DNA from 3 places in the Flavobacterium erigeronis genome. Region 1 is predicted to be linked to each of the others. Evidence: riboswitches for the same ligand, from Rfam matches in the RefSeq annotation. Region 1 holds a riboswitch; each other region holds the start of a gene.
The links. Region 1 has a riboswitch for S-adenosylmethionine ahead of ACWA1F_RS19410 (redoxin domain-containing protein). Riboswitches for the same ligand answer to the same signal wherever they lie in the genome.

Region 1 (8,348 bases):
GAATCCGAAGGATTCATATGTTTATAGAATTGTATATCTCACTGTGAATATGACCCCTTCGGGGTCAAATAGCAACGAGAGATTTGTCTGCTATAAACATTTGAATCCTTCGGATTCTTTATACTTTATGATAAAGTTTCGCGATTTTTCTTTTTATTTCTAGCCCAGTAAGTCAGATACAGAATTCCTAAAACGAAAAGCATAATATCAAATTTCATGATCTGCGGAATTCGCGCAATCTGATCGCTGTAATAACTTCCTCCCAAAAGTGCACCACATCCAATTCCGAGTTCCATCGAAATATACATGGTTGCAACCGCTTTTCCGCGATGATCGGGATTACTTAAATCTATAGTCCAAGCGCTGATTGCGGGAGACAAAATCCCTGTACCAATTCCGTAAATTCCTGCTCCAACTAATAGCATCTGAATATCTTTTCCTTCACTTATCATAAAAAGAGCAAAAGCCGTTATAAATAATCCCGCCATTATAACCTTTGGCCGTCCGTATCTGTCTGAAACTTTTCCTGCTCCAAAACGAACCATAACCGAAGCTACTGTAAATGCCGTGAAAAATATTCCTTTATTTGTTGCTCCCAAATGCTCACTCCAATCTGGAATTAAAGTCAAAATAAGTCCGAATGCGGTATAAGAAAGAAACGTGATAATTCCTGCTGGAAATACATTTTTATCTACAATATCTTTTCTACCAATGATAAACATCGATCTGTTCAGTTTTTCTTTTTTGGCAAGAGTTTCTTTCATGTTCATTACAATAATGATTGAAAAAAACGCTAGAAAAGACGAGCTGTAAAACATAGCATTAATGCCGTACATATTTACAATCATACTGCCCAGTGCTGGTCCTAATGCACCGCCAATGCTAAAACACAGTCCGTGCATTCCGAGCGCTTCTCCCCATCTGTGTTGCGGAATAATATCTGCCACATAAGCCGATGTTGATGTCGGTTTAAATCCTGTAGAAAAACCATGTACCAATCGCAACAGTAAGAATCCTGAAACAGAACTCAAAACAGGATAAAGGCATCCGCAAACCACACAAACCGATGAACCTATTGCCATAACGGGAACACGACCCCATTTGTCTGTCAGCTTACCGCTAAATGGACGCGAAATGGCTGCTGTTAAGGTAAATAAAGAAATAATAAGTCCTTTGTATTCTGCTCCTCCCAAACTGCTTAAATAATTGGGAAGTTCGGGAATCATCATATTAAAGCTTGATGAGAACAATAGAGAACTTAAGCAAAGTAAAATGAACTGTAGAGTATAAATTGATTTTTCGTTTTGTGGCATTATTGAACTTTTAAATAACTAAAGGCTGGAAGAAAATTGTAATTTTTAAAACAATTCCAGCTGATTGTTTGGTGTATCGGGCTTCTTTTTAGGAGGTTTCGCTTCTCCAAAAACGGTTCTTCCTCCATATTTATGCGATTCTTCTCTTTCTCTCTGAATCAAAGCATCAAAATTGGAATTTGGGGTGAAACTTTCTTCCGCTTTTCGCGAAATTTCAGATAATTTCTGAATGGCGCTCAGTTTATCGCTATTACCGATTTTAGCACGATTAATAGCTCTTTGAAGCGTATCGATAGTTTCGTCGTAAATTTTGACTGGAACAGGAAACGGATGCCCATCTTTTCCGCCATGCGCAAATGAAAAACGTGCTGGATCTTCAAATCGTGTGGGCGTTCCATAAATGATTTCGCTTACTAAGGCTAATGACTGCAAAGCTCTTGGCCCCATTCCTTTTAAAAGCAATAGTTCTTCAAAATCTTCTGGCTTGTTTTCGTGAGTAGCCCAAAGCATGGCCCCCAATCTTTTCATGTTCACATCTTCCATTCTCACATCGTGATGAGCAGGCATAGAAAGATGCTGCATTTCTTTTATGATTTTTACTGGCGATTCTTTTACCAATTCTAAAATGCCTTCTCTGGATTTGGTCGCAGCATTGGCCGTAAGATTTAAAATAGAACCTTGATTTTCACCATAAATAAAAGTATGCGGTTCGTTTATAAAAGATTTTAGATCTTGTGAATGCCAATGATATCTTCTAGCAGTTCGAGAATCTGGATTCATTCCTTGTTGAATAACCGCCCATTGCCCTTTATTGTCCACAATAAAATTATGCTGATACAATTGAAATCCGTCCTGAATGGCGGTGTTGTCTACTTTTGCGGTAAGTCGGCTGCAACTGGCAAGATTAATTCCGTCAAGACCCGTTTTTTCGCCTACGAACAAAAGTTCCTGCGGCGTTGCCATAGAATGTTTTCCTTTGCCTCCGCAGATATAAATTCCGAGTTCTTTAGAATGTGGATTGACCGATTTTTTTAATGCGCCAAGAACAGAAGTTGTAATTCCAGATGAATGCCAGTCCATTCCCATAACGGCTCCGAAACTCTGAAACCAGAACGGATTGCTTAGTTTGCTGATAACCTCAGCTGTCGAAAATTCCATTGCAATGGTTTCGACAATGGCCAAACCCAATTTAGACATTCGTTCGGCAAGCCACAATGGAACGTGTCCATAATGTAAAGGTAGATCTGCTGTGCCCGAACGTTTCATTTGCTAGAATTATAATCCTGCAAAAATAAACAAAATACATGGTAGTAATTGTTAATTGTCAGTTGTAAATTCTGAATTGTGAATCATAGAAACCCGACAGGTTTTAAAAACCTGTCGGGTTTAACTCGATAACAGACAAACCTAGTCTTACTTATTAGCCTACTTTCACTGCATCTAATAAAACAGCCAACTGAATACATGGCGACTCCGATCGATTACTCCACGCATGATTGGTTCCACGCTGAATTACAATATCTCCAGCTTGCAGTAAAGTTTCTTCTTCATCGACAATCAGGTAAATTTCTCCTAAAATAATAATGATATAATCTAAAGTATCGGTCTGGTGCATTAATGGATGAGGCCGTCCTTCTGGCGCTATTATTCCTAAATCTTTATCGGGCGGAATCTGAACATAACGAAAATAGCTTCCGTTTTTTGGCGTATTTGGAAAAGCGGTATTCTCTATAACTTTTTCTTCAAATTTTGCCGGAGTCGAATCTGTCGACCAAATATCTGAAATAATCAGTCCCGGAAAATGTTCCGACACATTGGTCACAATTGCATCTTGTTCTATAATTGATTTTCCGTTTCGTAAACCCGTTACGATTCTTCGTGGTATTGTTCTCATTATTTATTTTATTTACTTAAGTCAATTAGAAACCTGACAGGTTTTAAAAACCTGTCAGGTTTAACACAAAACAACAACATCATTCCATAGGAATGTTTCGTTGGTACAATCAAATTTAGGCAGCGATTATACGTTTCGTAGGAACGTTTGATTGACACAAAATATAATTCTCTATCAGGGTGTCCCTACAGGACACAAACACCAAACAATCCTATTTTTTTTCTACCGATGAGATATTCCTACGGAATATATACTTATCTCTGTTATGTTATTTTAAAACCCGACAGTTGCGAAATCTCGGAACTGTCGGGTTTAACAAAAAAAAAACAAAACTTAATTCCCCAGGACTACTGACTAGATATTCCTACGGAACACTTAACTACTCAACTAACTTAAACCAATCTTCTACATCTCTCCCGATGTTATCTTTTATTGCTGGATTTTCAAATTCATTTGAAACGGGATTATATTCATAATCTTTCTTCCATTTTTTATAATTCAAAGCTATTTTTTCAATCGCGTCGCAGATATAAAAAAGCTCTTCATTGCTCATAATCGGGTGTAGCGACAAACGAACCCAACCTGGTTTATTGGTCTGATTTCGTTGCAGCAATTCATTTGTAATTTCAGCGGATTTTTTCTCATTGATATTAAACAGATAATGCGCATACGTACTCGCACAAGACCAGCCGCCGCGAACCTGAATTCCGAAACGGTCATTTAAAAGACGTACAATCAAATTGTAATGGATGTCTTCAATCACAAAAGAAACACAGCCAATTCGTTCCGTTTTTAAATCGCCTAAAATGGACAATCCTGATATTTTCTGAAGTCTTGAAAAACAGAGATCAAGCAACTCTTTTTCTCTATTTTTGATATTCTCCACCCCCATTTGTTCTTTCAATTCTAAAGCCAAAGCAGTTCTAATAACTTGCAGAAACCCAGGAGTTCCTCCATCTTCTTTAACTTCTATACTATCGCTGTAACAATATTTCCCTAACGGATTCGTCCATCTTACGTTTCCTCCGCCCGGATTATCTGGAAAATCGGATTGGTATAATTTTTCATCAAAAACCAAAATGCCACATGTCCCAGGACCGCCTAAAAATTTATGCGGAGAAAAGAAAATTGCATCCAATTGCTCTTCTGGATCTTCTGGATGCATATCGATTGTAACATACGGTGCCGAAGCTGCAAAATCGACAAAGCAAAGTCCGCCATTTTGATGCATGATTTTGGCTAGTTCATGATAAGGCGTAATAATTCCAGTAACATTAGAACAAGCTGTAAACGAACCGATTTTTAAAGTTCTATCTGCATATTTTTTTACGACTAAAGAAAGTGTTTCTGGATTTACCAAATTATTTTCATCAGGTTCCAAAATCACAACTTCGGCATTGGTTTCGTACCACGAAACTTGATTCGAATGGTGTTCCATGTGGGTGATAAAAACCACAGGTCGATCTTCATCCGATTTTGTTCGGAGCGCCATAATGCGTTGCAATTTCGATAAAGCCGCCGTCATCCCGCTTCCCGTAGCGACCAAAACATCCGACTCGCTCGCATTGACTGATTTTTTTATAATATCCCTTGCATATTGATAAGCGTAAGTCGACGTTTTTCCAGTCTGACTTGAAAGGGAATGCGTATTGGCAATCATTGGACCAATTTTATTAAGCATTATCTCTTCGATCGGAGCGTATAATCTTCCGCTGGCAACCCAGTCGGCGTATACTAAATTTTGTTCTCCATAAACCGATTCGAAAGTATGATTAATTCCTACCGTGTTCTCTCTAAACTTAGAAAAGTAACACTCCGGTTCTGTTGGTTTTACTGTTGGCTCAATAGCATTCATATCCTTTACATTTTTTAAATTAACTAAATTGTATTGTTGTATTGTTCACTCCAATTTTTGTCATTCCTGAGGAACGAGGAATCTCACACGCAACTCGACAAAGATTAGCGACTTTCTATATGGATTCTCTAGTGTGATTCCTCGTTCCTCAGGAATGACAAGATTGGGTCTTAAATTTTATTCTCTAAAAGTGTTTTTAACGTAGTTTGCAATTCTTCTCCGTGCAGGTTTTTGGCAACGATTATTCCTTTAGAATCGATTAAATAATTTCCCGGAATGGCTCTTACTCCGTATAATTTGGCAACGGCACTGTTCCAGAAAAGCAAATCCGAAACGTGTGTCCAAGTTAGATTGTCGTCTTTAATTCCTTTAATCCAATTTTCTTTCTTTTTATCTAAAGAGATTGCCACAATATTGAATCCTTTGTCGTGAAATTCTTTGTAAGCCGCTACAATATTCGGATTCTCTTTTCTGCATGGTCCACACCAAGAAGCCCAAAAATCGACCAAAGTGTAGCCTTTTAAGTTTTCATAAAGGCGAACTGGTTTTCCTTCAGGATCATTGGCTGTAAAATCAGGGGCTTTTTTACCGACCGCTAATCCGTCTAAAACGGTAACCAGTTCTTTTAATTCTTTCACGTAAGTGGTATTTTGAAGACTTTTATCTAATAAAGCAATATTTTGCGTAATCTGTTCTGGCGTTAATCTGTACGACCAGTTTCTGTACAGCACATAAGCCGAAACTATAGATTTTGGATGTTCTGTTATGAATTTGCTGATTTCGACATCTTTCGTTTTTTTATAAGTTTCGAACAAGTCTTGAGAGGCCGAACCTGCAACAACTGAAGCGGTATAATATTTCTTCGGATTTAATTTTACTGTAATTGGGTCTTTTTCTAGAAAAATATACAATGGCGAACTTTCGGTATTGACGCTTAAACCGTATAATTCTGGGGTTTTTACTTTAGTTTTAAAACTAAAATTTCCGTCTTTTACTTTTGCCGAATCAATTGTCGTAAACATTTTATTGTGAAACTTCTGCAAGTAGACATATTGCGCCAAAGTATCGACAACAGTTCCTTTTAACTGTAAATTATTTCCCTGCGCTTGAGTTTGAAAAGCACCCAGAAGCAAAGCAAAACCTAATAGTATTTTTTTCATTTTATTTTTAGTTTTTAGATTAGACAAAAGAATTTCAGGCCAATGACAAAAGCCATTAGCGATATGATTAAAGAAAGAATCTCGTGGAACTAGAATTTTCTCATTCAGAAAAAGGCAAAGCTGTTTTCTTCGAAAATTAAATTCAAAAGCTCGTAACTCGCGTACAAAATGGATTCTGCTTTCATTTAAAAAAAATTAAAGATTAACATTATGATCTTAAACAGATTTACGGAGAAATCTTTCTTATCTGCCCGCACACAGCGGAAGGATTTAGCACCTTATTCGGCAACAGGTTGCTAAGACATCAATGGGCCTATTCCCTCAGTCTTTCTGGATAAGTATCATTATATAAATTTTCTGCATTACAAATATATATTAATTCTACCGAACTAGTATAGTTTAAATTGTGTTTTTTTGTAAAATTTATTTAAAAACTCTTTCAGCATACTTTAGCAACTGAAAAACAACAAATTAAAACAAAGTTATTTTTTGTTATGATCCCTTTTTTATAAAAGAAATTCAGACGTTTTACTCATTTAAAAAGAAAAAACATGCAAGTATTTATTTTTTTCGAGAGTTGGAAGCGCTTCTTTTAATCCTTTTTCGAGATTAGAAGTAATAAATTGAAGCACTTGTTTTAAATCGTTAAAATTATTTGGCTTTACAAAATAACAGACAGCGCCAAGATTTGCTGCTGTGTCCATATCATTTTTATGCGAAGAAGTAGAAATCATAATTACAGGGATTTCTTTATAGCGCTCATCTGCTTTTAATTCTTTCAAACATTCCCAGCCATTTAGAATGGGCATATTTAAATCTAGAAAAACAACACCTGGAATTTTATCTTCGTTTTTAAGCATTTTTAGTGCTTTATCACCATTTTCAGCACAATGACAAATAATATTTTCATCGATATCAGCCAGAGCTTCACAAAACATTTCTGTATCGTCTCTGTCATCATCAGCTAATAAAATTATCTTTTTACTCATAATTAAATGTCTTTTTCTTTTTGTTCAAATGGCAATGTAACAATAAAAACAGCTCCTTTATTGGCAATTCCTGTTGCGGTAATATTTCCTCCATGACGTTCTGCTATTTTTTTACACAGCGATAAACCTAAGCCAGTTCCTTCGTAACGGTCTTTAGAATTTAGGCGGGTAAAAGTTTCAAAAATACGTCCAGTCTGATCGAGGTCAAAACCAATTCCGTTATCTTCTACAGTAATTATTGCAATTCTGTTGCCGTCTTCCGTCTTTTCAGTCGCTGTAACCGTAATTTGCGAAGGCGTATTTTCTCTAGCAAATTTAATGGAATTGTTAATCAGATTATAGAAAAGCTGATACAATAATACCAAAGCTCCTTCCAAAACTGGAAGTTCTTCATAATAAATTTTACCGCCTGTTTTTTGAAGTGCAATTTCGAGATCGGTTTCTATATTTTTAATGACTTCATTTAAATCGACCATTGTTGCTTTTTGCGAATCGGCATTGATTTTAGAATACGCCAGCACGCCATCAATCATATTAAACATACGGTCAGCCGCAACGTGAACTCTCTCAATATATTTGGATGCCGATTCGTCTAGTTTCCCTTCTAAGTGATCTTCTAGACGGCTTACAAAAGTTTTTATTTTTCGGACAGGTTCTTTTAAATCGTGCGAAGCAACGTGCGCAAACTGCTGTAAATCATCATTCGATCTTTGCAATTCTTTGGTGCGGTCTGCTACCAAAATTTCTAATTTTTCGGTAATAGATTTTTGCTCATGGATATCGGTACACGTACCAAACCAATTCGTAATTATTCCCTCTTTATCTCTAATCGGAAGCGCTTTACTCAAAAACCAGCGATACTCGCCTGTGCTTCCATTTTTTAAACGAAATTCTATTTGATACGGAGTGCCGGCATGAACACTTTGGTACCAAGTTTTCAAAACCTGAGAAACATCGTCTGGATGCAGTTTTGGAACCCAGCTCGAATCGCCAAATTCATCTTGTTTAAAACCAGTATATTCGTACCAGCGGTTGTTGTAATAATCTGTAAGTCCGTCTGGCTGAGCTGTCCAGATAATTTGCGGAACCAGATCTGCAAGCTGTCTAAATTTTTCCTCGCTTTCTGCGATTACATTT
Region 2 (8,348 bases), on a different contig from region 1:
AGCAGGAACAAGTCCGATTGAGAAATTAGATGCGATTTTTTCAACATTAGATTCCAGTTCAAGCTATTCTTATGACGGATGGAATATGTTTAAAGAATATCATTCTAGTACAGCAAACACTGCGGCATGGGCTGTAGTTACAAACCCGCTGAATGCTAACTTTTTAAAAGATGCTATCAAATGGTCAGAATATAGTTTGGTTATAACAAAAAATAGTCCTTATTATTTAGACACTTTGGCTCAACTATATTACAAAGACGGACAAAAGCAAAAAGCAATTGAAACACAAACTTTGGCAGTAAAGTATTTAAATGAAGGTGTCGACGGCGAAAGTGCAAACGAAATGAAAGAAGTGCTAAATAAAATGCAGAATGGAACTTATTAAATAAAAACTCTTATGAGTAAAAAGAAAAAGCCGATTTCTCAATAGAAATCGGCTTTTTTATATTGGAAGTCTAACTATCTAAGTTAGTCTAAAGATCTAGATTACAATCCAAATGCAGCTTTTACTTGGTCAACAAAATCAAGTTTTTCCCATGTAAACAACTCAACAGTAACTGTTTTTTCGTTTCCACCTGGAGCAGAGAAAGTTTTAGTTACAGTTTCTGGTTTACGTCCCATGTGTCCGTAAGCAGCAGTTTCGCTATAGATTGGGTTTCTTAATTTTAAACGTTGCTCGATAAAGTAAGGACGCATATCAAAGATAGCTTCTACTTTTTTAGCGATTTCACCGTTTGTTAAGTTTACTTTAGAAGTTCCGTAAGTTTCAATGAAAATTCCCATTGGCTCAGCAACTCCAATTGCGTAAGAAACCTGAACTAAGATTTCGTCAGCAACACCAGCAGCAACTAAGTTTTTAGCGATATGACGTGTAGCATAAGCAGCACTTCTATCTACTTTACTTGGATCTTTTCCAGAGAATGCACCACCACCGTGAGCACCTTTTCCTCCGTAAGTATCTACAATAATTTTTCTTCCTGTTAAACCAGTATCTCCGTGAGGTCCTCCAATAACGAATTTTCCTGTTGGGTTAATGTGGTAGTTGATTTTATCGTTAAATAAATGAGCGTGCTCTGGATTTTTAGCGATAATTCTTGGAATCAAGATTTCGATAATATCTTTTTTGATTTTAGAAAGCATTGCCGCTTCTTCGTCAAAATCATCATGTTGAGTTGAGATAACAATCGCATCAATACGAGTTGGTTTGTTATCATCGCTGTATTCTAAAGTTACCTGAGATTTAGCATCTGGACGTAAATAAGTGATCTCTTTGTTTTCACGTCTTAAAATAGCTAACTCTTGTAATAATTTATGAGATAAATCTAATGCAAGAGGCATGTAGTTTTCAGTTTCGTTTGTAGCGTAACCAAACATCATTCCTTGGTCACCTGCACCTTGCTCTTCTGGCTTAGCTCTGTCAACACCTTGGTTAATGTCTGCAGACTGCTCGTGAATTGCAGAAAGAATTCCGCAAGAGTTTGCTTCAAACATATATTCACTTTTAGTATATCCAATTTTACGGATTACCTCACGTGCAATGTTTTGTACATCAAGATAAGTATTCGATTTTACTTCACCTGCTAAAATAACCTGACCAGTTGTAACCAATGTTTCACAAGCTACTTTTGAGTCAGCGTCAAATGCCAAAAAGTTGTCAATTAATGCGTCCGAAATTTGATCTGCAACTTTGTCTGGATGCCCTTCACTAACAGATTCTGACGTAAATAAATAAGCCATAATAATGTATTAAATTTGTATAAATTAAAATTTAGCGAGGAAAAAATAATTGCAAAAAAGGGCTAAAGGAGAGTTGCTGCTTTAGCATTTTTTAATGCCGAAATTTATCTCTCGGCAATCATAATGAACCATTTCATTATGAAGAGGTTGCAATCAGTTCAAATTTTTCCTCTGTATTCGCGTGCAAAGGTATGAAACCATTTTGATTTGCAAATTAAAGTTCAACTTTTTTTATTTTAATCCATTAAAATTTAACACAAGTATAGTAATTTGATAGGGTAATAGAAAATAATTCACTTTTTGTTTGGCTGTTTGAAAAAAAGTTTTCAACTTTGTCAAACAAAACAAGAAAGAAATGAATTTAGGTATTAAAAATATGTGCTGTATGATGTCGGAATTATCCGCAGAGCGCGCTATTGTTTAGTATTTAAATCTATAATAACAATAAAACCTCTGCCCAACAGCAGAGGTTTTTTTATACAAATTTTTTAAACCATATGTGTAGAGACGCACCGCAGTGCGTCTAATAAGCAGAATTCAAATGAACTTATATCACTTATATGGTGAAATAAAAAACAAAACAAAACAAAATGAAAAATTCAGCAGCAAATAAAATGATGATGATGTGTTGTAAGATGCCAATGTGTATCCTGCCTTGCTGTTGCCGAAAGTGAAAGATCGAATCTTTGTTATAGTTTCAACTATAAAGCCCTTTTGGTAAGCCATCCGAAAGGGCTTTTTTTATTTCAATACTTAAAAATTTAAAATCATGAAAACACTAGATATCAATACAATCGCATACGAATACTTATTAAGAACAAATTCTGAGGAACAGAATAATTTTTTAGAAGATCAGACAATAGAATTTAATCAGGATCAATATTTAGAAAGTCAGAATTCTTTACTCCTTCAATTATACAATCTGGAAGAAGAAGATTTATATGTTCAGGCGCAATTCAACAATTAATTACAATATATAATAGTATTAACAATACCTAAAAAACTAAGAAATCATGAGCACACAAAAATTTGCAACAAACGCACTTCACGCAGGACACGATGTAACTAAAAATTCAGGAACAAGAGCAGTGCCTATTTATCAGACATCATCATACGTCTTTAATAATGCCGATCATGCGGCCAATTTATTTGGTCTTGCCGAAGCCGGATTTATATATACGAGATTAAATAATCCAACCAATGATATCTTGGAACAAAGATTGGCAGCACTTGAAGGCGGAATCGGAGCGGTGGTGACAGCTTCTGGAGCATCGGCAATTTCTACAACTTTTTTAACACTGCTAAAAGCGGGGGATCATATTGTGGCATCAAACAGTTTGTATGGCGGAACTTATAATCTTTTAAAAGTTACTTTGCCAAGATTAGGAATCACGACAACATTTGTAGATCCGTCAAAACCAGAAAACTTTACTAAAGCAGCCAAAGAAAATACAAGAGCTTTTTTTGTAGAATCTCTAGGAAACCCAAAATTGGATGTTTTAAATCTTAAAGGAATTTCGGCAGAAGCCAAAGCATTTAAAGTGCCGTTTATAGTAGACAATACAGTTGCGACACCTTATTTATTAAACCCAATTAAATATGGTGTCGATATTGTAATTCACTCCTTAACAAAATATATTGCTGGAAACGGAACCTCATTAGGAGGCGTTATCATTGATGCTGGAAACTTTGACTGGGCAAACGGAAAATTCCCTGAGTTTACCGAACCATCTGCAGGATACCACGGATTAGTATATCACGAAGCTTTAGGAAATGCGGCTTTTATTGCAAAAGCCCGAATTGAAGGTCTGCGTGATTTTGGTTCTGCTTTGAGTCCTTTTAATGCTTTTCAGATTATTCAAGGATTAGAAACGCTGCCAATCCGAATTAAGAAACACAGCGAAAATGCTTTGGCTCTGGCTGAATGGCTAGAAAAACAAGATGAGGTGGTTTGGGTCAATTATCCAGGGCTGAAATCTAGTAAATATCACGATTTGGCAAATCAATATCTTCCAGAAGGAAAAAGCGGAATTATCACTTTCGGCTTAAAAGGCGGTTTTGATGCGGCGAAAAAAGTAGTAGACGAAACAAAATTGTTCTCTCTTTTGGCTAATATCGGAGATACAAAGTCATTGATTATTCATCCGGCAAGCACAACGCATCAGCAATTGACAGAAGCGGAGCAAATTGAAACAGGAGTTTCTAAAGATTTGATTCGTCTGTCTGTCGGAATTGAAGATATCGAAGATTTAATTGCAGATCTGCAAGCAGTTTTTGAAAGTGTGAAGCTTTCTCAATACAGCATCAATAAAAATTAGGTTTTTTTGTTTTTTGTTTGAAAGATTGCCTTTAGCGAGTGGTTTTGCTAAAGGTAATTTTTTATGAAAAACATCTTTATAAATTTAAACCATATAAGGAATATAAGTTCATTTAATTTCTTGCGCCACAATTTGTGCGCACAGAAATGCGCCAATCCTAAAATGAACTTATATGACTTATATGGTTTCAAAAAATGTTAGAAATCATGTCAAAGCTTAAAATAAATATTGTCCTTTTTGGAATTGGTAATATCGGAAGCACTTTGATTAATCAGATTATCGAAAGTCAGGAGTTTTTTCTTGAAAGCAAAAATGTCGATTTTCATTTTCCAATTATAACCAATTCGACAGTCGCTTTCTTCGAAAAAGAAGGTGTCGGTTATTCGTGGGAAACCAATTTCAGACAATTGGCAGTTCCTTTTAAAGTAGAAGATATTGTCGAATTTGCTCAAGAAAATGAATTCGAAAACTTAATTGCTGTAGACGCAACGGCCAGCGACGAATTAGTAAAACACTATAATACGCTAATCAAAAACGGATTTAATATTGTAGCTGTAAATAAAAAAGCCAATACGCTTCCGTTAGATCTTTATAAAGAACTTCGATCGAATCTGAAAAAGTACGACAAAGAGTTTCTTTACGAAACCTCTGTTGAGACTGGAATTCCGGTTTTACGGACTTTAAGAGATTTGTATTATTCTGGAGAAAAAATCACAAAGATTCGAGGTGTTTTTTCAGATAATCTGAGTTATGTTTTTAATCGATTTTCAACAGAAGATGTTTCGTTTTCTTCCATTCTAAAAGATGCGAGCCTTTTAGGTTTAATGAAATCCAACTTTAAAGAAGATTTGTCAGGAAATGATACGGCAAGAAAACTTTTGATATTGGCCAGAGAAATCGGAAAAGATTTTGAGCTTTCTGATATTAAGATCAAACCATTTATAACTGAAGAGCATTTGGAGAAAAATGGAGTGCTCAATAAAGATGCTGTCGATAAATCTTTTAAGATTGCCAAAATTACTCAGGCAGAAGATCATGTGCTTCGATATGTGGGCGAATTTGATTTGGAAAAAGGCACTTTAGAGACCAAATTGATTTCTGAATTAGCCAATTCACCAATTGGACAATTAAAAGGTTCTGACACGATTTTTGAAATTTACACAAAATCTTACGGTGATATTCCAATTGTAATTCAGAGCGCGCCTCCGTGCAAGCAGGCAATTTCAAGAGGAATTATAACCGATATTCTAAAAATTGCAGAGCGAATTAGGAGTAAAGAGGCAGTCTGGCTGTAAATTTTTGAATAAAAAAAGAAAAAGGTTCTTTGATAATTTGATTTGTCAATTGGAGTCATGAAGAAAAAAAGGCTTGTTTTGTAAGTTTTTTACCTTTATTATTTCGTTTTCGTTTTTGTAAGAGGTTTTTTATCGTTAAAAAACTGATTTTTAACGATTTTTGTAATTAAATTCTTGAATTTAATTTGTGTAATAAAAAAAATATTTGCATATTTGTTATACCCAAAAACTACTAGAAATCAAATGAACTTAAAAGTCAACAAAATGTTTTGTGCCATTTCGGTTAAGACCGAGGTTGGGGTGTCTATTGCTTAAAAAAATTGTAAGAATACAATAATAATATAGTAAGAGCCTCCTAAGAAATTTTTAGGAGGCTTTTTAATTTAACAGAAATGCAGAATTTTAAAATACAATATAAATCACAGATGAATAAATCCTTACAGATGAACAAGATGTTTACTGTCGCGCTTATTTGCGCATACGTCTGTTGATACTAAAAGCATACATGAGTGTAAAAACTTAAACCCTTTTGGTATCTAAAAATCCAAAAGGGTTTTTTTATTCCAAAAAGCGATTTAACAGAAACATAAAAGAGAAATAAAGATTATAAAACACAACTGAACTAAAACTTAATATCATGAGCAAATTGAACTACTTCGCAGAAAAAATTTCTAAATTGAAAAACAGAAGGACAAAAAATAGCAATCCGCCGCCAACAAACGAATTGGCTCACCCAAGATTCGGAATCACAGAAGAAGATAAAAGTACTGCCAAAAAAGTACCAAACTCTTTATTGTTTTTGATGTATTCAAAAGAAAATGAAACGCTTTTTATCTAAACGGAAAAGCATCATAAACTAGGTGAAAACCTGCTTAATTTTACTGGGCATTTTTGTTCGGTAAATTTTTGCGTATAATAGTTTTTGCTCATGTAAGTCGCAGAAATTTAACAAACACTTTTAGATTAAATTTGTTTGTTAAAGAAATTAGTAGTTAATTTGCACTCGATAAGTTCATAAAAGTATTGAAATGTTATAAAGAAAGGACGAGGGATTAGACCCGATGAATCCTTAGCAACCCTTCGTTAATTCGAAGAAGGTGCTGCATTCTACCACGCCCAACGTGGAAAGATAACAATCAGAATTTTTCTAGTTTAGACTAGTTTTTTCTTTCTAATATTTCCATATACAAATCATAATACAACAGATTTGAAATTGGAAAATATACCAAATCCCATTATAATTCAAGATTTCATCACAGAAAGTGGTGCAAATTATCATTCTATACCGTTAAGTTTTACACTGTCTGGCCAGCCGCTGCACAGTGCGCCTATTGTTTTGGTTAATCACGCCTTGACAGGAAACTCACAAGTTACTGGCGAAAATGGCTGGTGGAATGACTTAATTGGCGAAGGTAAGACTATCGATACTGCTGTTTATACCATTTTAGCCTTTGATATTCCTGGAAACGGAACAAATTCTTTTTTAATCGAAAATTACTTTGATTTTACAGCCAGAGACATTGCAAGAATCTTTATTGAGGGTGTAAAAGCCTTAAATGTTGAAAAGCTTTTTGCTGTTATCGGAGGTTCTGTCGGGGGTGGAATTGCTTGGGAAATTTTAGCATTAGCGCCAAATATTACAGAAAACCTTATTCCGATTGCGAGTGACTGGAAATCGACAGACTGGCTTATTGCAAATTGTTTTCTTCAGGAGCAGATCCTGAATAATTCTTCAAAACCAATAGAAGATGCGAGAATTCATGCCATGTTGTGTTATCGTTCGCCAGAATCATTCAAAGAAAAATTCCAAAGAACCATCAATCAGGATCTTTTGATTTTTAATATCGAAAGCTGGTTGGCACACCACGGAAAAAAATTGCAGAAAAGATTTCAGCTTTCTTCTTATAAATTAATGAATCAGTTGCTTAAAACAATTGATATTACTAGAAATAGTGAAAGTTTTGAAAACTTATTGGCTAAAACAACGGCTTCAATTCATATCATCGGAATCAATTCTGATCTGTTTTTTACAGCAAAAGAAAACGTAGAAACCTACGAAGAATTGAAGAAGTTTAAAGACAATGTTTTCTACAGCGAAATTGTCTCTGTTCACGGACATGACGCTTTTTTAATCGAGTACAAACAATTAGATCATTTACTTGCCGACATTTTTAAGGCAGAAACAATAAAGAAATAAAATGAAAGTATTAAAATTTGGAGGTAAATCGTTAGCAAACGGAGAAGGACTTAACAAAGTTGTTTCTATCATTTCTGATAAAGTTAGTCAAGGTGAAAAAATTGCTGTTGTAGTTTCTGCACGCGGAAATGCGACAGACGAGCTAGAATTTATCTTAAGCATTGCGGCTAAAAATGGCAGCTACAAAGAATTATTAGAAAACTTTAAAAAATATCAAATATCAGATTACCCACAAGTTGATTTATCTGAAGAGTTCAATATTTTAGATAAACTTTTTGAAGGAGTAAGCTTAATTGGCGATTATAGCAAAAAAATTAAAGATCAGATTTTGTCAAAAGGAGAATTGCTTTCGGCTAAATTATTGACAGCTATTTTATTGGAAAAAGGAATTCCAGCCAATTTCGTAGATACAAGGGATTTACTGAAAACAGATTCTAAATTTGGCGATGCACAGCCTTTAGAGCAGCTTTCGAAGAAAAACGTAATCAATTATTTTAAAGAACATAACGGAGAAACGGTTAATATAGTTACAGGTTTCATTGGATCTAACAACAACAACGACACAACTACTTTAGGTAGAAATGGCAGTAACTATACCGCTTCGTTAATCGCCAATTATTTAAATGCTGAAGAATTACAAAACTTCACGCACGTAGACGGAATCTACACCGCAAATCCTGATTTGGTTGCCGATGCAAAGAAAATTGAATATTTATCATTCAATGAAGCAAATGAGCTTGCAAATTTTGGAGCTACGATTCTTCATGCCAAAACGATTATTCCTTTGTTAGAAAAGAATAT
Region 3 (8,348 bases), on a different contig from region 1:
CGAAGAATTAGAACGAGTTTTAAGTGCAGAATATCCTCAGTATTTAAACAACCGCGAAATTGAAATTAAAATTTCAGGCTGTATGAATGCGTGCGGACAGCATAATATGTCTGCAATCGGATTCCAAGGAATGTCTATCAACTCAGGAAAACTAGTGGCTCCGGCATTACAGGTTTTATTGGGTGGTGGAAGATTAGGAAACGGAGAAGGACGTTTTGCTGATAAAGTAATCAAAATTCCAAGCCGTAGAGGACCAGAAGCTTTGCGTACGATCTTAAATGATTTTGACGCTAACGCGAATGGAGAAAAATTCCTGAACTATTACGATGCAAAAGGAGAGAAATACTTCTACGAAATCTTAAAACCATTATCTGATGTAACCAATTTAACAGAAGCTGATTTTGTAGATTGGGGTAACGCAGATAACTATGTAAAAGCAGTTGGAGTTGGAGAATGTGCAGGTGTGGTGATCGATTTAGTGGCGACTTTATTATTAGAAGCCAAAGAAAAAATCACTTTCGCACAAGAAGCTTTCGATAACCAAAAATGGTCAGATGCCATTTATCACGCTTATGCAGGATTTGTAAACGGTGCAAAAGCATTGTTATTGGCAGAAAACCAAAAAACAAATCATCACGCAGGAATCGTAGATTTATTTGACACTGTTTTTATTGACACTAATAAAATAGAGTTGAATTCAACTTTTAAAGACTTGGTTTACCAAATCAATAAAAACGAACCATCTGAAGCTTTCGCTAAAGATTACATTGCTCAGGCAGTAGTTTTCTTTGATAAAATCGAAACTTTCAGAGCACAAGAATTAGCAAATGCATAATATAAAACCGAAAATAACTTTAGTCGGTGCAGGTCCGGGCGATCCCGATTTACTGACGCTGAAAGCTGTAAAGGCACTGGCTGAAGCTAATGTGGTTTTATACGATGCCTTAGCCAACGAAGAAATTCTGGATTACGTGCCTAAAAATGCCATCAGAATTTTTGTTGGAAAAAGAATCGGAAATCATGCTTACACGCAAGATCAAATCAATCAATTGATTGTAGATAATGCACTTACGTATGGAAATGTAGTTCGATTAAAAGGCGGAGATCCGTTTATTTTTGGAAGAGGAAGCGAAGAAGTGGAATTTGCAGAAAGTTTCGGAATTGAAACAATTGTTATTCCAGGAATTTCATCTGTAATCGCAGTTCCAGCAAGTCAAGGAATTTCGATTACAAAAAGAGGTGTTTCAGAAAGTTTTTGGGCCATTACAGGAACAACATCAGACAGAAAATTATCTTCAGATGTAGCTCTCGCAGCAAAATCTTCTGCAACCATTGTAATCCTGATGGGAATGCACAAACTGCCTCAGATTATCGATTTGTTTCAAAAAGAAAACAAAGGAAATCTGCCAGTTGCCATCATCCAAAACGGAACAACAGCAGAAGAAAAAGTTGGCGTAGGAACAGTCGATTCGATTTTGGAGATCGTAAAAGAAAAAGAATTAAGTTCTCCAGCAATTATCGTTTTAGGCGAGGTTGTTCGCGAAAGCACTAAATTAAAAGGATTTTACGAAGAATTTTGTCAAAAGAAAGAGTTAGATAAAATGTTCCGTCAGAACCAATTCGTTGGTAAAAAATGATTGATTGAATAAAATCATCTAATTTTGATTGGATGAAAATAAATTAAAATGGAACAAAACGAATTATATCCAATATTTCTAAAGCTTCACAATTTAAATGTATTAATTGTAGGCGGAGGAAATGTAGGTCTGGAAAAGCTTTCATTCTTGCTTAAGTCAAGTCCGAATGCCAATGTTGAGGTAGTAGCAAAAGAATTTCATTTAGAAATAAAAATTCTAGCAGAACAGCATCCTTCGATAAAATTAACAAAATCGAAGTTTAAAAAGAAAATGCTCAAAAAGCGCCACATGGTAATAGCCTGTACAGATAATCTTGAAGTTAATAAAAGAGTGTACGACTTGGCCAGAAAGCGTTATTTGATTTGTAATATCGCCGACACACCAGATTTATGCGATTATTATTTGGGCGGAATCGTAACAAAAGGAAATGTGAAAATTGCCATTTCGACCAACGGAAAATCACCTACAACAGCCAAAAGGCTTCGTGAGTTTTTTGAAGAAGTAATTCCAGAAGACATCAATCAAATGGTTGAGAATCTGAATGAATACCGTAAAACGCTAAAAGGTAATTTTGAAGAGAAGGTTAAACGAATGAATGAGATCACTTCTTCATTAAAAAATAGAGAGTAAAAAGTTTCGGAAAGAAATAAATGATAAAAATCATTGAAAGTACAAGGATTTATTCGTTTCTTTGCGTTATTAAGAATGATTATAAACAACACCATAATGATTAAAACAGATATACTTATAATTGGAGCAGGACCAACAGGTTTATTTGCCGTTTTCGAGGCAGGATTATTAAAATTAAAATGTCATATCCTAGATGCTTTACCGCAAGCAGGAGGACAGCTTTCAGAATTATATCCTAAGAAGCCAATTTATGATATTCCTGGATTCCCAGAAGTTTTAGCTGGAGACCTAATCGACGGACTAATGGAGCAGATTAAGCAATTTGAGCCAGGTTTTACTTTAGGAGAGCGTGCAGAAACAATCGACAAACAAGAAGACGGAACTTTTATTGTAACGTCTAATAAAGGAACTAAATTCCACGCGCCAGTTATTGCTATCGCGGGAGGTTTGGGAAGTTTTGAGCCTCGCAAGCCACTTATTGAAGATATCGAGTTTTATGAAGATAAAGGAGTAAAATACTTCATCAAAAATCCTGAGAAATTCAGAGATAAAAGAGTTGTTATTGCAGGAGGAGGAGATTCAGCATTAGACTGGTCAATTTTCTTGGCAAACGTAGCATCAGAAGTAACTTTAATTCACAGAAGAAACGAATTTAGAGGAGCTTTAGACTCTGTAGAAAAAGTACAGGAATTAAAATCAGCTGGAAAAATCAAATTAATTACGCCGGCAGAAGTAATCGGAATCAATGGCGCTGAGCACGTAGAATCTTTGGATATCGAAGAAAACGGAGCACACCGTAAAATCGATTGCGACTATTTTATCCCACTTTTCGGATTAACTCCAAAATTAGGTCCAATTGGAGACTGGGGATTAGAAATTGAGAAAAATGCAATCAAAGTAAACAATGCTTTAGATTACCAAACTAATATTCCAGGAATCTTCGCAATTGGAGATATCAACACGTATCCAGGAAAATTAAAATTAATCCTTTGCGGATTCCACGAAGCAACATTAATGTGTCAAGCGGCGTATGGAATCATCAATCCAGGTAAAAAATACGTATTGAAATATACAACAGTTTCTGGAGTAGACGGTTTCGATGGAACTCGTAAAGAAGCGCCAAAAGCGGTTGTGAAAGCGATAGTCTAAGCTTCTGAGGTGCTGAGATACTAAGGCGCTAAGGTTTTTATATAGCAAGCCCAAACTTTTTAAAAGTTTGGGCTTTTTATTTTAAAATCCCAGAGGGATGACATATTTATAGAACAGAAATGGATACCCATTAAGATAGCTCCAGCAGAGCGATATTATCTAAATATGTGTCGCTCTGCTGAAGCTTTTTATCGGATGGTTAAAATATTTTCTATAAATATTATTCTCTTCAAGAGCATATATTAAACAATCAAATTCAAACATTGCCCACGGTTTCAACCGTGGGTACGCAATGCAAATCACGCCGTATAAAATTACAAAACGCATCCCACGGTTGAAACCGTGGGCAATGTTCTACAATCTTGTGTTTATAATGCAAATCAAATATAGACTTTTAAGCTTTCTTAGAACCTTAGCGCCTCAGAAGCTTAAAAAAACATCACATTAACTTAATCTTATTTCCTTTGACCCGACATAATGAGATACTAGCTTTGCATTGTAAAATAATATTTTGAAGAATCAATATAAAGTACTAACTTTAAGAATGTATTAAAAATTATCTACTATGAGCAAATGGGATGAAGAAACACTACTCGAAGAAAAGTCAAAAAATGACAATGAAATGAAAATGACAGATAATGAATTTACAGATCATCAAGAAGTCATGGACACATTTCTTAATTGGGACAGAAGTTTTTAAAAAGCTTTCTGATAAAAGAACAATACACTCAAATTTATTGAGTCGACAGCAAAAAAATAGACAAAAGCTCAAACTTTATTTATAAGTTTGAGCTTTTCGTTTTTAACCTTTGAACCTTTGTAGCTTAGCAACTTAGTCGCTTTACAAAAAAACTTAGAACCTCAGAACCTTAGCAGCTCAGAATCTTAAAAAAAACTTGCAATTACCGCCTTTATGTCGTTACTTTGCAGCGTTCATAATTTTATTGAAAGTTATCACGAAAGGCGGAGGGATAGACCCAATGAAACCTTAGCAACCCTTTACCATAAAGAAGGTGCTAAATTCTACTTTATACTGTAAATACAGTAACTAAGATAGATAACACAAATACAAGCAGTATTTCTCAAAACTTTTCCTGACAACATTACAACATAATTTCACTGAAATAATTTTTAGTGAAAGGAGCGAATCATTGGCGCATTTTTGCCGTCATTAGTTCCCGCTGTCCGCAATATCTTTTATTCTGAACCCCAGAATAAAAGGATATTTGCTCCCATCGGGGCTAAAAAGCCATCAATTGTGAACTTTTAGAAACAAAAAATCAACATAACTAATAAACCCGACAGGTTTTTAGAACCTGCCGGGTTTAAAATCGGAAGTAGAATTAAAAAAAGCTTAGCAACTTAGCGCCTTAGTGTCTTAGCAGCTAACAAATAAGAAATATGTCAACAATACAACAAGCAATAAAAGAAAGAATCCTGATCCTTGATGGAGCAATGGGAACGATGTTACAACGTTACAATTTCTCAGAAGAAGATTTCCGTGGCGAACGTTTCAAAGACTTTCCACATCCGTTAAAAGGAAATAACGATTTATTATCACTTACACAGCCACATGCAATACGTGCTGTACACGCTGCATATTACGAAGCAGGAGCAGATATTGTAGAAACCAATACATTCTCAGGAACTACAATCGGTATGGCCGATTATTTCATGGAAGATTTGGTTTACGAATTAAACTACGAATCGGCAAGAATCGCCCGTGAAGTAGCCGACGAATTCACAGCTAAAAATCCTGCAAAACCACGTTTCGTAGCTGGTTCAATCGGGCCGACAAACCGTACAGCAAGTATGTCACCAGACGTAAACGATCCAGGTTACAGAGCCGTAACATTTGACGATTTAAGAATTGCTTACAAACAACAAGTTGAAGCTTTACTAGACGGAGGTTGCGATTTACTTTTAGTAGAAACGATTTTCGATACCTTAAATGCAAAAGCAGCACTTTTCGCCATTGAAGAAGTAAAAGACGAACGCAATATCGATGTGCCAATTATGGTTTCAGGAACGATTACAGATGCTTCAGGAAGAACACTTTCTGGGCAGACAGTTGAAGCGTTTTTGATTTCAGTTTCACATATTCCGTTATTGAGCGTTGGTTTCAATTGCGCTTTAGGAGCCGATTTATTGAAACCGTATTTAAAAACATTGTCACAACATACACAGTTTAACGTTTCGGCACATCCCAACGCAGGATTACCAAATGCGTTCGGACAATACGATGAAACGCCAGAACAAACTCAGGTTTTCATTAAAGAATATCTAGATGATAATTTAATCAATATCATTGGAGGTTGTTGCGGAACAACTCCAGATCATATCCGATTAATGGCTGAAGTTGCGAAGGATTATAAGCCGAGAGTGGCACCGGTTTTTGCGTAATCTATATTTGATTAAGAATAAACAAAACAGTAATGAAATTGATGATGTTAAAGTATTTATGGAAAAAATTAAACAAAAAGTAATATTAAATGCTAATGGCGCTGAAATAGCTGTTTTACATTTTGGAGATGATAATGATTATTTGTCATTAACTGATATTGCAAAATTTAAAAATCCAGATGATGCTTTTATTGTCATAAATAATTGGCTTAGAAGTAAGGATACCATACTTTTTATAGGCTTATGGGAGCAATTAAATAATTCTAATTTTAAACCTATCGAATTCGATAGGTTTAAAAACGAAGCAGGAACAAATGCCTTTACATTATCTCCTCAAAAATGGATAACTACAACAAATGCAATCGGTCTTGTTTCAAAATCAGGTAGATATGGAGGGACTTTTGCACATAAAGATATTGCTTTTGAATTTGCATCTTGGGTCTCAGCAGAGTTTAAATTATATATTATTAAGGATTATCAACGATTAAAAGGAGATGAAAATAGTCGTTTGTCATTAAATTGGAATTTAAGTAGAGAATTATCTAAAATCAATTATCGGATTCATACAGATGCCATAAAAGAAAATTTGATTCCTAAAGATATTACGCAAAAGTTAAAAGGGATTGTATATGCAAATGAAGCTGATGTATTAAATGTGGCATTGTTTGGTGTAACTGCAAAGGAATGGAGAAAACAAAATCCTGATATTAAAGGTAATATTAGAGATGAAGCGACTTATTACCAACTTATAATTTTAGTAAATATTGAAAGCATGAATGCTGAACTAATAAAATTAGGTTTAACACAAGATGAAAGAGTAATTCGTTTAAATAAGATGGCAATCGAGCAAATGACATCGTTATTAAAATCAGATAAAAAGAAATTACTTTAAAGATTATAGAAAACGTAAATACCTACAAGGTTTCAAAAACCTTGCAGGAAAGAAATAAAGAATAAGAATAAAAACTCAGAACCTAAGAATCTTAGGAACTTAGTACCTTAAAGAAAATGACTGAAAAAAGAAGAGACCTTGTATTATCAGGATTAGAACCGTTGATTATTACGCCCGAAAGTGTTTTTGTAAACGTTGGGGAGCGTACGAATGTAACGGGTTCGCGAAAATTCCTTCGATTAATCAAGGAAGAGAAGTATGATGAGGCACTTGATATCGCAAGACAGCAAGTAGAAGGAGGAGCGCAGATTATCGATATTAATATGGACGAAGGAATGTTGGATGGTGTAACGGCCATGACCAAATTCCTAAACTTAATTGCAGCAGAACCAGATATTTCGAGAGTGCCGATTATGATCGACAGCTCGAAATGGGAAATTATCGAGGCTGGATTAAAAGTAGTTCAAGGAAAAAGTGTTGTAAACTCCATTTCGTTAAAAGAAGGAGAAGAAGCTTTTATTCATCATGCAAAATTAATCAAACGTTACGGAGCGGCAGCGATTGTGATGGCTTTTGACGAAGTTGGTCAGGCAGATAATTATGATCGAAGAGTGGAGATTTGCCAGCGTTCATATGATATTTTAGTAAACAAAGTTGATTTTCCGCCTCAGGATATCATTTTCGATTTGAATATTTTCCCTGTTGCAACCGGAATGGAAGAACACCGTTTGAATGCGTTGGACTTCTTTAGAGGGACAAAATGGGTTCGCGAAAATTTACCGCACGCGCATATCAGCGGAGGTGTAAGTAACGTTTCGTTTTCATTTAGAGGAAATGATGTGGTTCGTGAAGCGATGCACTCGGTTTTCTTATACCACGCGATCAAAAACGGAATGACAATGGGAATCGTAAACCCAGAAATGTTGACGATTTACGATGATATTCCGAAAGATTTATTAGAACACGTAGAAGACGTAATTTTAGATAGACGCGACGATGCGACAGAACGACTTTTAGATTTTGCAGAAAATGTAAAAGGCGAAGTAAAAAGTGACGAAAAAGCGGTTCAGGAATGGCGTTTAGGATCGGTTCAGGATCGTATTACGCATTCTTTGGTAAAAGGAATCGATGCTTTTATTGAAGAAGATGTAGAAGAAGCACGTCTGGCAGCGACAAAACCAATTGAAGTTATCGAAATCAATTTGATGGCTGGAATGAATGTCGTTGGAGATTTATTCGGAAGCGGAAAAATGTTCTTACCTCAGGTTGTAAAATCGGCTCGTGTAATGAAGAAAGCGGTTGCTTATTTATTGCCTTTTATTGAAGAAAGCAAACAAGCTGGAGATAAACAAGGAAATGGAAAAATCCTGATGGCGACTGTAAAAGGGGACGTTCACGATATTGGAAAAAACATCGTTTCGGTAGTTTTGGCTTGTAATAATTACGAGATTGTTGACTTAGGTGTAATGGTTCCTCCAGAAAAAATTATTGCAGCGGCGATTGAACATGAAGTAGACATTATCGGTCTAAGCGGACTAATCACACCTTCGCTTGACGAAATGGTTTATTTGGCCAAAGAATTAGACAAACAAGGAATTAAAATCCCGATTATGATTGGTGGGGCGACGACTTCGCGT

Region 2: it holds a riboswitch for S-adenosylmethionine, as region 1 does, so the genes downstream of both, ACWA1F_RS00855 (alpha/beta fold hydrolase) here and ACWA1F_RS19410 (redoxin domain-containing protein) in region 1, are expected to answer to the same signal.
Region 3: it holds a riboswitch for S-adenosylmethionine, as region 1 does, so the genes downstream of both, ACWA1F_RS00770 (homocysteine S-methyltransferase family protein) here and ACWA1F_RS19410 (redoxin domain-containing protein) in region 1, are expected to answer to the same signal.

Annotation. Positions count from the first base shown of each region.
Region 1 is NZ_JBSKGP010000010.1:159,063-167,410, reverse strand. Features, by position in the region: gene ACWA1F_RS19430 (MFS transporter) at 126-1,313, opposite strand; gene ACWA1F_RS19425 (DUF763 domain-containing protein) at 1,359-2,579, opposite strand; gene ACWA1F_RS19420 (cupin domain-containing protein) at 2,734-3,207, opposite strand; gene ACWA1F_RS19415 (aminotransferase class V-fold PLP-dependent enzyme) at 3,587-5,062, opposite strand; gene ACWA1F_RS19410 (redoxin domain-containing protein) at 5,233-6,222, opposite strand; SAM riboswitch class I at 6,463-6,563, opposite strand; gene ACWA1F_RS19405 (response regulator) at 6,759-7,211, opposite strand; gene ACWA1F_RS19400 (PAS domain-containing sensor histidine kinase) at 7,214-8,348, opposite strand, start outside.
Region 2 is NZ_JBSKGP010000001.1:210,221-218,568, reverse strand. Features, by position in the region: gene ACWA1F_RS00885 (hypothetical protein) at 1-385, shown strand, start outside; gene metK (methionine adenosyltransferase) at 487-1,737, opposite strand; gene ACWA1F_RS00875 (hypothetical protein) at 2,507-2,704, shown strand; gene ACWA1F_RS00870 (O-acetylhomoserine aminocarboxypropyltransferase/cysteine synthase family protein) at 2,751-4,055, shown strand; gene ACWA1F_RS00865 (homoserine dehydrogenase family protein) at 4,262-5,350, shown strand; gene ACWA1F_RS00860 (hypothetical protein) at 5,988-6,188, shown strand; SAM riboswitch class I at 6,379-6,486, shown strand; gene ACWA1F_RS00855 (alpha/beta fold hydrolase) at 6,564-7,547, shown strand; gene thrA (bifunctional aspartate kinase/homoserine dehydrogenase I) at 7,549-8,348, shown strand, end outside.
Region 3 is NZ_JBSKGP010000001.1:190,057-198,404, reverse strand. Features, by position in the region: gene ACWA1F_RS00795 (nitrite reductase) at 1-835, shown strand, start outside; gene cobA (uroporphyrinogen-III C-methyltransferase) at 828-1,637, shown strand; gene ACWA1F_RS00785 (precorrin-2 dehydrogenase/sirohydrochlorin ferrochelatase family protein) at 1,686-2,267, shown strand; gene ACWA1F_RS00780 (NAD(P)/FAD-dependent oxidoreductase) at 2,364-3,416, shown strand; gene ACWA1F_RS00775 (hypothetical protein) at 3,982-4,116, shown strand; SAM riboswitch class I at 4,365-4,480, shown strand; gene ACWA1F_RS00770 (homocysteine S-methyltransferase family protein) at 4,818-5,819, shown strand; gene ACWA1F_RS00765 (KilA-N domain-containing protein) at 5,878-6,711, shown strand; gene metH (methionine synthase) at 6,828-8,348, shown strand, end outside.